DNA from 2 places in the Nocardioides sp. NPDC047086 genome. Region 2 is predicted to be linked to the other one. Evidence: predicted binding sites of a transcription regulator. Region 2 holds the regulator's gene; the other holds the start of a gene.

Region 1 (6,174 bases), on a different contig from region 2:
ACGCAGCCTGGCCGGTGTCGCGGTCTGGTCGACGATGCAGGTGCTCGACGAGGCACGCACCTGGCTCTTCCCGCTCTACTCCTCGACGCTGACGCCGCTGTGGCTGCGGGCGTTGGGCGCGAAGATCGGCAAGCACGTCGAGGCCTCGACGGTCCTGATGATCCCCGGGCTGACCCAGGTCAACGACCAGAGCTTCCTGGCCGACGACACCCTGATCGGCGGCTACGAGCTCGGCGGTGGCTGGCTGCGCGTCGAGCGGGTGAAGATCGGCAAGCGGGCCTTCGTCGGCAACTCCGGCATGGCGGCACCGGGCCGCAAGGTGCCGAAGGCGTCCCTGGTCGCCGTGCTCAGCGCGGCCCCGCGCCGCAAACGCGCGCAGAAGGGGGAGAGCTGGCTCGGCTCGCCGCCGGCGCCGCTGCGCCGGGCGGCCGGCGCGACCGACTCGGGACGCACCTACGACCAGCCGGTCCGGCTCGAGATCGCCCGGGCGCTCGTCGAGCTGGCCCGGCTGGTGCCGCTGACGCTCGCGGTGCTGCTCTACGCCGGTGTGGCCTACGTGCTGGTCAGGATCTGGGACGCGACCGACCTCCTCGTCGCGTTCCTGGTCGCCGGCCCGGTACTCGCGGCCGCCGGAGCGGTCGCCGCCGGCATCACGGTGGCGGCCAAATGGCTGCTCGTGGGCCGCATCCGGGCGGGGTCGCACCCGCTGTGGAGCTGGTTCGTGTGGGCCAACGAGCTGGCCGACACCTTCGTCGAGGTGCTCGCCGCGCCCTGGTTCACCGGTGCCGTGTCGGGCACCCCGGTGCTCAACCTCTGGTTCCGGGCGCTCGGCGCGAGGATCGGCCGCGGTGTGTGGATCGAGACCCACTGGCTCCCCGAGACCGACCTCGTCGAGCTCGGCGACGGAGCCACGGTCAACGCCGGCACCGTCGTGCAGACCCACCTGTTCCACGACCGCGTCCTGTCCCTCGACGAGGTCGTCCTCCGGCGCGGCGCGACGCTCGGGCCCAACTCGGTGATCCTGCCCGCGGCCGCCATCGGCCGGCACGCGGTCGTCGGCCCGGTCTCGCTGGTGATGCGTGGCGAGAGCCTTCCGGACAAGACCCTGTGGATCGGCAACCCGATCGGCCCGTGGGACCAGGCGGGCACCTAACATGACCGCCGTGCCGAAGCTCCCCACAGCAGACCCCTACGTGGCAGGTCACGGGGACCTGTCGTGGAGCGCGACCCACTACGACCTCGAGCTCACCTACGACCTGGTCGGCAACCGGCTCGCGGGCACGGCGACGATCCGCGCGGTCGCCGTCGACGACCTCGACCGCGTCGTCCTCGACCTCGCCCACCTGCGGGTGCAGAAGGTCGCGATCGGCGGTCGCCCCCCGGCCAAGTGGGCCCACCACGACAACCGCCTGGTGCTGCACCTGCGCTCGCGGATCGCAGCCGGCGAGGAGTTCGTGATCACGGTCAGATACTCCGGCAAGCCCCGCCCGGTGGTGCTCTCGCACCACGGCGACGCCGGCTGGGAGGAGCTCGACGACGGTGTCATCGTCGCAGGTCAGCCGCACGGTGCGCCGACCTGGTTCCCGTGCAACGACCGTCCCTCCGACAAGGCCCGCTACGCGATCAGCGTGACGACGGCGCCGGGCTATGCGGTCGTCTCCAACGGCGAGCTGACCTCCCACGTACGCCGCGGCAGCGGGGAGACCTGGCGCTACTGGCAGGCCGAGCCGATGGCGACCTATCTCGCCACCGTGCAGATCGGGCGCTACCGGATCGTCGACATCGCGCCGTCCGGAGGGGCGGGCGGCCAGGTGCCGATCCGGGCCGCGTACCCGGCCGACGCGACCGCCGGCTTCGAGGCCTCCTTCGGGCGCCAGCGGGAGATGATGGCCTACTTCAGCTCGGTCTTCGGTCCCTATCCCTTCGCCTCCTACGCCGTCGTGGTCACCGACGACGAGCTCGAGATCCCGCTCGAGTCGCAGTCGCTGTCGACCTTCGGGCGCAACCACCTCACCGGTGAGTGGTCGGAGGTACGTCTCGTCGCCCACGAGCTCGCTCACCAGTGGTTCGGCAACGCGGTGACGCTGCGCGAGTGGCGCGACATCTGGCTGCACGAGGGTTTCGCCTGCTACAGCGAGTGGCTGTGGTCCGACGCCTCCGGGGGCCGCTCGTGCGGCGAGCACGCCCGTCACCACCACCGCCGGCTCTCCGCGCTGGCGCAGAACCTGGTCCTCGCCGACCCCGGTCCCGCGGACATGTTCGACGATCGTGTCTACAAGCGCGGAGCGCTCACCCTGCACGCACTGCGGCGCACGGTCGGCGACGACTCCTTCTTCCGCATCCTGCGCGCCTGGGTCGCCCGGCACAGCGGGGGATCGGTCACCACCGCCGACTTCGAGGCCCTCGCCGCCGAGGTCTGCGGCCGCGACCTCACCTTGCTCTTCGACGCCTGGCTGCGACGGTCGGTGCTGCCCGACCTGCCCGCCTGACTATCGACCAGCGGACGACGGCCCCGGCTATCCTCGGCGACGTGCCTGAGCTGACCTTCCGTGACGCGACCTTCTCCGATGTGGAGACCCTGGTCGGGCTGATCGAGTCCGCCTACCGCGGCGATGTCTCCCGCGCCGGCTGGACGACCGAGGCCGACCTGCTCGCGGGCCAGCGCACCGACCCCGAAGGCGTACGCGAGGTGATCACCGCTCCGGGCTCCCGGCTCCTGGTCGTCGAGCGTGCCGGCGAGATCGTCGCCTGCTGCCAGCTCCAGAAGCGCGAGGCGTACGTCTACTTCGGCATGTTCTCCGTCTCGCCGCAGCTTCAGGGAGCCGGCGTGGGCAAGACGGTCATCGCCGAGGCCGAACGGATCGCGCGCGAGTGGGGCGCGGAGGAGATCCGGATGACCGTGATCCGCCAGCGCGAGGACCTGATCGCGTTCTACGAGCGGCGGGGGTTCGGGCGTACCGGACGCTTCGAGCCCTTCCCCTACGGCGACGAGCGCTTCGGTCTCCCGCTGCGCGACGACCTCGAGTTCGCCGAGCTCGCGAAGGCTCTCTGATCCTCGCCATTCTGGGATTTTCTTGCACTCGAAGGGGTCGAGTGCTAAACATGAGGCTGGCACTCTTACCATGAGAGTGACAACAACCGGACCGGTGACGTTGAGGCGTCGCGAGCGGCAGGGAAGGGTTCTGCCGGGAGTGGCGTCGTCCGTCGCGGGCAACCCATCGGACCGGATCCAACGAACTTCCCAAGTGAAGGATCGCAGGAGCAATGCCGAAGCTCATCGCTTTCAACGAGGAGGCCCGTCGGGGTCTGGAGAAGGGTCTCAACACCCTCGCCGACGCCGTCAAGGTCACCCTCGGTCCCAAGGGCCGCAACGTCGTGCTCGAGAAGAAGTGGGGTGCCCCCACGATCACCAACGATGGTGTTTCCATCGCCAAGGAGATCGAGCTCGAGGACCCCTACGAGAAGATCGGTGCCGAGCTGGTCAAGGAGGTCGCGAAGAAGACCGACGACGTCGCCGGTGACGGCACGACGACCGCGACCGTTCTCGCCCAGGCGCTGGTCCGCGAGGGCCTGCGCAACGTCGCCGCGGGTGCCAACCCGGCCGGCCTGAAGCGCGGCATCGAGGCGGCCGTCGACGCCGTCTCCGAGCAGCTGCTCGCCCAGGCCAAGGACATCGAGACCAAGGAGCAGATCGCTGCTACCGCCTCGATCTCCGCTGCTGACACCACCGTCGGCGAGATCATCGCCGAGGCGATGGACAAGGTCGGCAAGGAAGGCGTCATCACCGTCGAGGAGTCGAACACCTTCGGGCTCGACCTCGAGCTGACCGAGGGTATGCGCTTCGACAAGGGCTACATCTCGGCCTACTTCGTGACCGACCCGGAGCGTATGGAGACCGTCCTCGACGACCCGTACATCCTGATCGTCAACTCGAAGATCTCCAGCGTCAAGGACCTGATCCCGGTCCTGGAGAAGGTCATGCAGACCGGCAAGCCGCTGGTCATCCTGGCCGAGGACGTCGACGGCGAGGCTCTCTCGACGCTGGTCGTCAACAAGATCAAGGGCACCTTCAAGTCCGTCGCCGTCAAGGCTCCGGGCTTCGGTGACCGCCGCAAGGCCATGCTGCAGGACATCGCCATCCTCACCGGTGGTCAGGTCATCTCCGAGGAGGTCGGCCTCTCCCTGGAGACCGCCGGCATCGAGCTGCTCGGCCAGGCCCGCAAGGTCGTCATCACCAAGGACGAGACCACCATCGTCGAGGGTTCGGGCGACCAGGGTCAGATCGAGGGCCGGGTCAACCAGATCCGTGCCGAGATCGAGAAGTCGGACTCCGACTACGACCGCGAGAAGCTCCAGGAGCGCCTCGCCAAGCTGGCCGGCGGCGTGGCCGTCATCAAGGTCGGCGCGGCCACCGAGGTCGAGCTCAAGGAGCGCAAGCACCGCATCGAGGACGCCGTCCGCAACGCCAAGGCTGCTGTCGAGGAGGGCATCCTCGCCGGCGGTGGTGTCGCGCTGATCCAGGCCGCTGCCGCTGCCTTCGAGAAGCTCGAGCTCGACGGCGACGAGGCCACCGGTGCCTCGATCGTCAAGGCCGCCATCTCGGCGCCGCTGAAGCAGATCGCCATCAACGCCGGCCTCGAGGGCGGCGTCGTGGCGGAGAAGGTCGCCGGCCTCCCGCAGGGCCACGGCCTCAACGCCGCCACGGGCGAGTACGTCGACCTGCTCCAGGCCGGCATCATCGACCCGGCCAAGGTGACCCGCTCGGCGCTGCAGAACGCCGCGTCGATCGCCGCGCTGTTCCTCACCACCGAGGCCGTCGTGGCCGACAAGCCGGAGAAGGCCGCCGCTGGTGGCGACCCGACCGGTGGCATGGGCGACATGGGCGGCATGGGCTTCTGAGTCCGTCTCGCTAGCTCCACCAAGAGGGCCTCTCCTTCGGGAGAGGCCCTCTTCGCGTCTTCCGGTGACGCCAGGGAGGTACGACGGGACGTTCTCGTCCGTTACCGGCGGGTAGACCGACCAAAGTGTCCCGTCGTATCGCGGGCACCGGGCTACGCTCGATCGCATGGGCCTGAAGGCGATGTCGGCGCTGGCGTTCTCGGCCGTGCTTCTCGCTGGATGCGGCGGGGAGCCGGCCGCTTCGCCGTCGTCACGGTCGGCGACGCCGACGGCCTCGGCGATCCCGCCTGCGCCCTCCCCGAGCCCGTCGCAGACGCTGCCACCGGTGACCGACAAGGTCTCGCTCCCGCAGTTGATGCGGGAGGACTTCCCCGGCGGGGAGGTGAAGGTGCTGCGGGAGTCGGGGAGCACGGAGGCCTATCGGCGCTTCGAGGTCAGCTACCCGAGCGGTCCGCTGACGATCACGGGAGTGCTCTTCCGGCCGCGGGGCGCCGGGCCGTTCCCCGGGGTCGTGTTCGCGCACGGCCACATCGACACCGACATCTACGTCACCGGACAGGGCCTGCGGCGCGAGCAGGACCGGCTGGCGCGGGAGGGCTATGTCGTCCTGCACACCGACTACCGCGGCCACGCCGGATCCTCTCCCATCCCGGAAGGCACCGAGGAGGACGAGAGCCGGCTCGGCTACACCCGCGACACCATCAACGCCGTCCAGGCCATGAAGCGACTGCCGTACGTCGACCACGACCGCACCGCGCTGCTCGGCCGCTCCATGGGCGGGGGAGTGGTGATGAACGCGCTGGTCGCCCAGCCGGGGCTGGTGAGAGCCGGGGTGACGTACGCCTCGGTCTCCTCCGACATCGTCGACAACATCAACCGGTGGGCGGTGCCGTCGCGGCCCGAGGAGGTGGCCCGGCTCTACCGGCAGTACGGCGATCCCGAGACGGAGCCGGAGTTCTGGGATGGGCTGTCGGCGCGGACGTACTTCGACCACATCGAGGTCCCGCTCCAGATGCACCACGGGACCAACGACGAGTCCTGCCCGATCCGGTGGGCCTACACCACCCGGGACCTGCTGGAGAGCGCGGGTGTACGTCATCGGCTGTGGGTCTACCCGGGTGAGCAGCACGCCTTCGGGCCGCAGTGGGACCTCTCGATCCGGCGGGTCGTCGGGTTCCTCGATCGTCAGCTGGCATGACCTGATCAGGCGGTGAGGATGGGCCCAGCGGCCCCATCCTTTTGGGGACTTTCGACACTGTCTCGACAACAGCTTGG
Region 2 (6,174 bases):
GATCAGGGCGGCATCGGCCGCGGTGTGCATGTGGATGGTCGAGCGCAGCGAGGAGAGCCGGACCAGCTCGCTCGACTCGAGCTGTGCGCTGAGCGCGTAGGGGTCGAACGACTCCAGCCGGGCGGCGAGCGCGAAGAACGGCGGCAGCGACTCCTGCGCCTGCAGGCCGACCAGATGCTCAATCATCTCGGCCGAGGCGAGCGAGGCCCGGGACAGCAGGTGCTGGCGGAGCAGGAGGGTCCGGTTGAGCTGCCGTTCGGTGAGGATCACGGTAGCGATGATGTCCTACTCGACGGTGATCCGGGCGCCGACCTCCTCAGAAGGCTTCCCCTCGCCGTCGGAGGTGTCGTCGGTGCGGGCGATGAAGAGGTACGTCCCGGGCTCGAGCCCGGAGACGTCGACCGTCGTCGTCCACGGGTAGAGCTTGTCCATCCACCCCTCAGCGGTCGCGTGGCCTTCGAGCACAGTCTCGCCGGAGCCGTCGCGGATCTCCCACGGCACGTTCGCCTCGTTCGAGTTCGCCGTGCCCGAGGCCTCGAAGCTGTCCGACACCGTCGCACCCTCAGCCGGCGCCGCCAGCGTGATGAGAGCGGAGGTCCGTGGCAGCGTCGACGGCTCCTCGGACGGCTGGGTCGACACCTCGGGGTCCTCGGCGACGGCATCGTTGCTGCCGCACCCGGCGGTCAGTACGCCGCAGAGAGCGAGAGCGATGATGGCGCCCGCCGGACGCGTACGTGTGCTCCTCATGCCTCCATACTCACCCGGCGCCACCGAAGGACGAACCCACCACGCCGAGCAGCCGGTGGTCAGTCGGCCGGTCAGTCCCAGCGGCGGGTGCGGGCCAGGAGGGCGGCGCTCGCGGCGACACCGGCCGTCGAGGTGCGCAGGACCTCGCCGCCCAGGCGGATGGTGGTGGCGCCGGCCTTCTCGAACAGGGCGATCTCGTCCTCCGTCAGGCCGCCCTCGGGGCCGACCACGACGAGGATGGTGCCCTCGTCGATGACCGGGACGGCACCGAGCGGGAGGGTGCCCTCCTCGTGGAGCACGACAGCGACGTCGGCCGCCTCGATCTTGGCCACGACGGATTCGGTGGTGGCCATCGGCTCGACCTCGGGGTGCCACAGCCGGCGCGACTGCTTGGCGGCCTCGCGGGCGGTGGCCCGCCAGCGGGCCAGGGACTTGACCGCGCGCTCGCCCTTCCAGACGGCGACCGAGCGGGCCGCTGCCCACGGGACGATGTGGGCGGCGCCGATCTCGGTGAGCATCTCGACGGCGAGCTCGCCGCGATCTCCCTTGGGCAGCGCCTGGACGACCGTCAGCGCGGGCTCGGGCGGCGCGTCGCCGAGGATGACCTCGTCGACGCGTACGGTCATCGACTTCTTGGTGGTCGCCGTGATCGTGCCGGTGACGCCCTCGCCGGCACCGTCGGTGAGCACGACCTCCTCGCCGACGCGGAGGCGGCGTACGACCACAGCGTGGTGGCCCTCGTCACCGCTCACCTCGACTTCGTCGCCGATACGGGTGCCGGCGAGCGACTCGACGAGGTGGACAGGGAGAGTCATCGTGGATCAGTGCCCGTTGAGGGTGTCCTTGAACCAGGAGAAGACGCCGCCCTTGTGGGCCGCCTTGAGCTGGCCCTGGACGGACTCCTCACCGCGCATCTCGGCGAGCTGGCGCAGCAGCGCCTCCTGCTCGAGGTCGAGCTTGGTGGGGGTCTCCACGTTGATGGTCACGATCAGGTCGCCGCGACCGCCCCGCAGACCGGGCACACCGCGGCCGCGCAGGACGTGGTCGGTCCCGGACTGGGTGCCGGGCTTGAGGTCGATCTGGATCGAGGCGTCCTCGGGGTCGATCTGGTCGGCGCCCTCGCCGACGAGGTCGGCCTCCAGCGTCGGCAGGTTGAGCGTGGTGCCGAGCGCGGCCGCGGTCATCGGCACCTTCGCGGTGCAGTGCAGGTCGTTGCCCCTTCGGGTGAAGGTGGCGTGCTTCGCGACGTGGATCTCGACGTAGAGGTCGCCGGCCGGGCCGCCGCCGGGGCCGACCTCACCCTGCTCGGCGAGCTGCACCCGGGTGCCGTCGTCGACGCCCGGCGGGATCTTGACGGTCAGGGTGCGGTGGGAGCGCACCCGGCCCTCGCCGCTGCAGTCGCGGCACGGGTCGGGGATGACGGTGCCGAAGCCGTTGCAGGCCGAGCACGGGCGCAGCGTACGGATCTCGCCCAGGAACGAGCGCTGCACGACCGCGACCTCACCCTGGCCGTGGCAGGTCTCGCACGGGACCGGGTGGGAGCCTTCCGCGGCTCCCTCGCCGCCACAGGTGTCGCAGACGACCGCGGTGTCGACCTTCAGGTCGCGGGTGACACCGAAGGCGGCCTCGGCCAGGTCGATGTCGAGCCGGATGAGGGCGTCCTGCCCGCGGCGTACGCGCGGACGGGGGCCACGCCCCGCACCACCGGCGCCCGCACCGGCGCCACCGAAGAAGGCGTCCATGATGTCGGTGAAGGAGAAGCCCGCGCCCTGCGCGCCGAAACCGCCCGCGAACGGGTCCCCACCGCGGTCGTACGCAGCCCGCTTCTGTGGGTCGCTCAGCACCTCGTACGCGTGGGAGATCTCCTTGAACTTCTCCTGCGACTCGGCGTCGGGATTGACGTCAGGGTGGTACTGGCGCGCCAGCTTCCGGTACGCCTTCTTGATCGTTGCGTCGTCGGCGTCCTTGTCGACACCGAGGAGCTCATAGGGGTCCAACGTCGGTCTTCCTGCCATCGAAGTTCGCTGATCTTCCTTGAATCGAGTCTGCTGCTCAAGCCTCGTCGAGGATCCGGGAGAGGTAACGCGCCACCGCGCGCACCGCCGCCATGGATCCGGGGTAGTCCATCCGGGTGGGGCCGACCACGCCGAGCGTGGCCAGCGCCTCGTCGCCAGGTCCGTAGCCGGTCGCGACCACGCTGGTCTGCGACAGCTCCTGGTAGGGGCCCTCGGCGCCGATCCGCACCGTGACCAGTCCGCCCGCGGTCGCCTCGCCCATCAGCTTGAGCAGGACGACGTGCTCCTCGAGGGCCTCAAGGAGCGGGCGTACGGCGGTGTCGAAGCTGTCGCCGAAGCGGGCCAGGTTGCTGGTGCCGCCGATGGAGATGCGCTCGTCGGAGCGGTGGTCGCTCATCGCCTCGATCAGGGCCTCGGCGATGCTGGTCGCGAGGTCGTCGCTCGGGGCTTCGGCGTCGGCCTCGGGCTGGGCGATCGCGCGCAGCGCCTGGCAGGCCTCACCGATGATGACGCCGTCCACGGCGGCGTTGACCTGCGTACGCAGCCCCGCCAGGGTCTCCTCGGAGACCTCCTCGGTCACCTCGAGCAGTCGCTGCTCGACGCGGCCGGTGCTGAGGATGAGCACGAGGAGGAGCCTGGTCGGGGCCAGCGAGACCAGCTCGACGTGGCGGACGGTGGAGCGGCTCAGCGTCGGGTACTGCACCACCGCGACCTGGCGGGTCAGCTGGGAGAGCAACCGGGTCGAGCGGCTGACGACGTCGTCGAGGTCGACCGCGCCGTCGAGGAAACCGGCGATCGCCCGCTTCTCGGCCGCGGTCATCGGCTTGACCGTGGTCAGCCGGTCGACGAAGAGGCGGTAGCCCTTGTCGGTGGGCACCCGGCCGGCGCTGGTGTGGGGGGCGGTGATGTAGCCCTCCTCCTCCAGCGCGGCCATGTCGTTGCGTACCGTCGCCGGCGAGACGCCCAGACCGTGACGCTCCACCAGCGCCTTGGAGCCGACCGGCTCCTCGGTCTTCACGTAGTCCTCGACGATGGCCCGAAGGACGGAGAGCCTGCGTTCGTTCTGCATCTGCGCCCTCCCTGTCGTCCTGGCTGCCTGGCACTCATTCCGTGCGAGTGCCAATCCTACCGGTTCGCGTCACAGGAACCAGTTTCCGGTGGCCGCTTCATTCTGTGGAACGGATTACTTCTCTCGCCATCGAGATAGCCTTAGGTTAGGCTGACCTTAGAGTCACTCGCTGCACTGCTTCCGCCCCACTGGAGAGTCCTATGATCGCCGACGATCTGCTGGTCCGCATCACGACCCACGCCAACGACGAGCACCAGGCCGACCTGTGCCGCTCGCTCTCCGCCCGGCTCGGTCTGCGGCCGCGTCACATCGTGGGCGTGCGCCTCTCCCACCTCACCGAGGAGAGCGTCGAGGTCTCCTGGATCACCCTCGACGGCGGCCACCACGTGACCTTCCGGTTCCCGGAGACCGCGGCCACGCCGGACGATGTTCTCGAGCAGCTCGGGCGAGTGCTCACGGGTTCTCGCTGCTGACTCCGTTACCGTTCTCCGGATGAGCGATCGCTATGGCTCCGACGTCCTGGCCGGTGATTGGAAGAAGCCCAAGCACGGGCGTGCCGTCGAGACCCCCGCAGAGCTGGGCGCGGTGGTGGAGGAGGTCGAGACCGACTTCGTCGGCGAGATCGTGCGGATCGACCGCGACCTGCACACGCTGACCCTGGAGGACCGGAAGGGCAAGCGGCGTACGTTCCCGCTCGGACCGGGCTTCTGGCTCGACGGCAAGCCGGTCATCCTCACTCCCCCGGTGACCCGCACCGCGCCCGCGAAGCCGACCCGCACCGCGTCGGGCTCGGTCGCCGTGGACAACGTCAAGGCGCGGGTCGCGCGCGAGTCGCGGATCTTCGTCGAGGGGCGTCACGACGCCGAGCTGGTCGAGAAGATCTGGGGCGACGACCTGCGGATCGAGGGTGTCGTCGTCGAGTACCTGGGCGGGGTCGACGACCTCGCCGACCATCTCGTCTCGTTCCGGCCGGGGCCCGAGCGCCGGGTCGGGGTGCTCGTCGACCACCTGGTCAAGGGCTCGAAGGAGGCCCGGATCGCGGAGTCGATCCGGCGCTCCGCGGTCGGCCAGCACGTGCTCATCGTGGGCCACCCGTTCATCGACGTGTGGCAGGCGGTCAAGCCGGCCCGGCTCGGGCTCGAGGCCTGGCCGAACGTGCCGCGCTCGATCGAGTGGAAGAAGGGCATCTGCCAGCACCTGGGCTGGCCCCACCGCGATCAGGCCGACATCGCCCGTGCCTGGAAGCACATCCTCGGACGGGTGAACTCCTTCGGCGACCTGGAGCCCGCCCTGCTCGGGCGGGTCGAGGAGCTGATCGACTTCGTCACCGAGCCCGTCTGAGGCTCCGTCAGTAGGACGACTTCTTCGGCATGATGATCCACAGCACGATGTAGACGATGAACTGCGGTCCGGGAAGCAGGCAGGAGATGATGAAGGCCAGCCGGATCAGGTTCGAGTTGATGCCGAAACGCTGGCCGAGGCCGCCGCAGACGCCGGCGATCCATTTGTCGTTGCTGGGACGGGAAAGAGTTGTGGTTGCCATGGCTCCACTCTCCCCTGTCGAGCGCTCTTTACCAATCAGGATCACCCCTGATCCTTCGGTCAGGACCAAGGTCCCGGACTCAGGGATGCTCAGGGCTCCTCAGGGGAGCAGGTCTCGGACCACCGCGTCGGCGAGGAGCCTGCCGGTCTCGGTGAGAAGGATCGTGTCGCCCTCGACGGTGACCAGGCCGCGGCGTACCTGCTCCGGAAGCGCGGCGCGGCCCTCGTCGTCGAGGGCGTCCGCCGGGAGGCCGTCGGCGAGTCTCAGCTCGAGAAGCACGCGCTCGACCCGCCGGTCCTCCTCGGCGAGGATCTCGCGGGCGTGGGCGGGGCTCTGGTTGCTGCCGATACGGTCCGCGTACGCCTTGGGGTGCTTGACGTTCCACCACCGGGTGCCGCCGACGTGGCTGTGGGCGCCGGGGCCGACACCCCACCAGTCGCCACCCTGCCAGTAGAGCATGTTGTGACGGCAGCGCTGGGACTCGTCGGTGGCCCAGTTGGAAACCTCGTACCAGGTCAGACCGTGCTTTCGGAACGTGGCGTCGGCCAGCTCGTACTTGTCGGCGAGGTCGTCCTCGTCAGGCATCTCGATCTCGCCCCTTCTGACCCTTCGGGCCAAGGCGGTGCCGTCCTCGACGATGAGGGAGTAGGCCGAGATGTGGTCGGGGTTGCTGGCCAGTGCCGTGTCGAGGCTGACCCGCCAGTCGTCGACCGACTCGCCCGGGGTGCCGTAGATGAGGTCGAGGGAGACCTGCTCGAAGCCGGCCTGCCGTGCCCAATCGACGACCAGCGGGACGCGCT

What was found. Region 2 encodes HrcA, which represses chaperone genes, less so after heat shock. Its sites were predicted from a motif close to TTGGCACTCGNNNNNNNCGAGTGCCAA; they were not measured.
Region 1: the regulator HrcA is predicted to act here: its motif matches at 3,074-3,100, upstream of groL (chaperonin GroEL).

What each region holds. Positions count from the first base shown of each region.
Region 1 covers NZ_JBEYUV010000002.1:28,598-34,771, reverse strand. Annotated here, with positions in the region: gene ABZ796_RS02045 (Pls/PosA family non-ribosomal peptide synthetase) at 1-1,153, shown strand, start outside; gene ABZ796_RS02040 (M1 family metallopeptidase) at 1,155-2,489, shown strand; gene ABZ796_RS02035 (GNAT family N-acetyltransferase) at 2,531-3,052, shown strand; gene groL (chaperonin GroEL) at 3,265-4,899, shown strand; gene ABZ796_RS02025 (alpha/beta fold hydrolase) at 5,066-6,097, shown strand.
Region 2 covers NZ_JBEYUV010000021.1:8,367-14,540, forward strand. Annotated here, with positions in the region: gene ABZ796_RS16025 (winged helix DNA-binding domain-containing protein) at 1-270, opposite strand, end outside; gene ABZ796_RS16030 (Gmad2 immunoglobulin-like domain-containing protein) at 286-747, opposite strand; gene ABZ796_RS16035 (16S rRNA (uracil(1498)-N(3))-methyltransferase) at 819-1,562, opposite strand; gene dnaJ (molecular chaperone DnaJ) at 1,569-2,762, opposite strand; gene hrcA (heat-inducible transcriptional repressor HrcA) at 2,800-3,831, opposite strand; gene ABZ796_RS16050 (hypothetical protein) at 4,032-4,304, shown strand; gene ABZ796_RS16055 (DUF3097 domain-containing protein) at 4,324-5,172, shown strand; gene ABZ796_RS16060 (PspC domain-containing protein) at 5,180-5,374, opposite strand; gene hemW (radical SAM family heme chaperone HemW) at 5,474-6,174, opposite strand, start outside.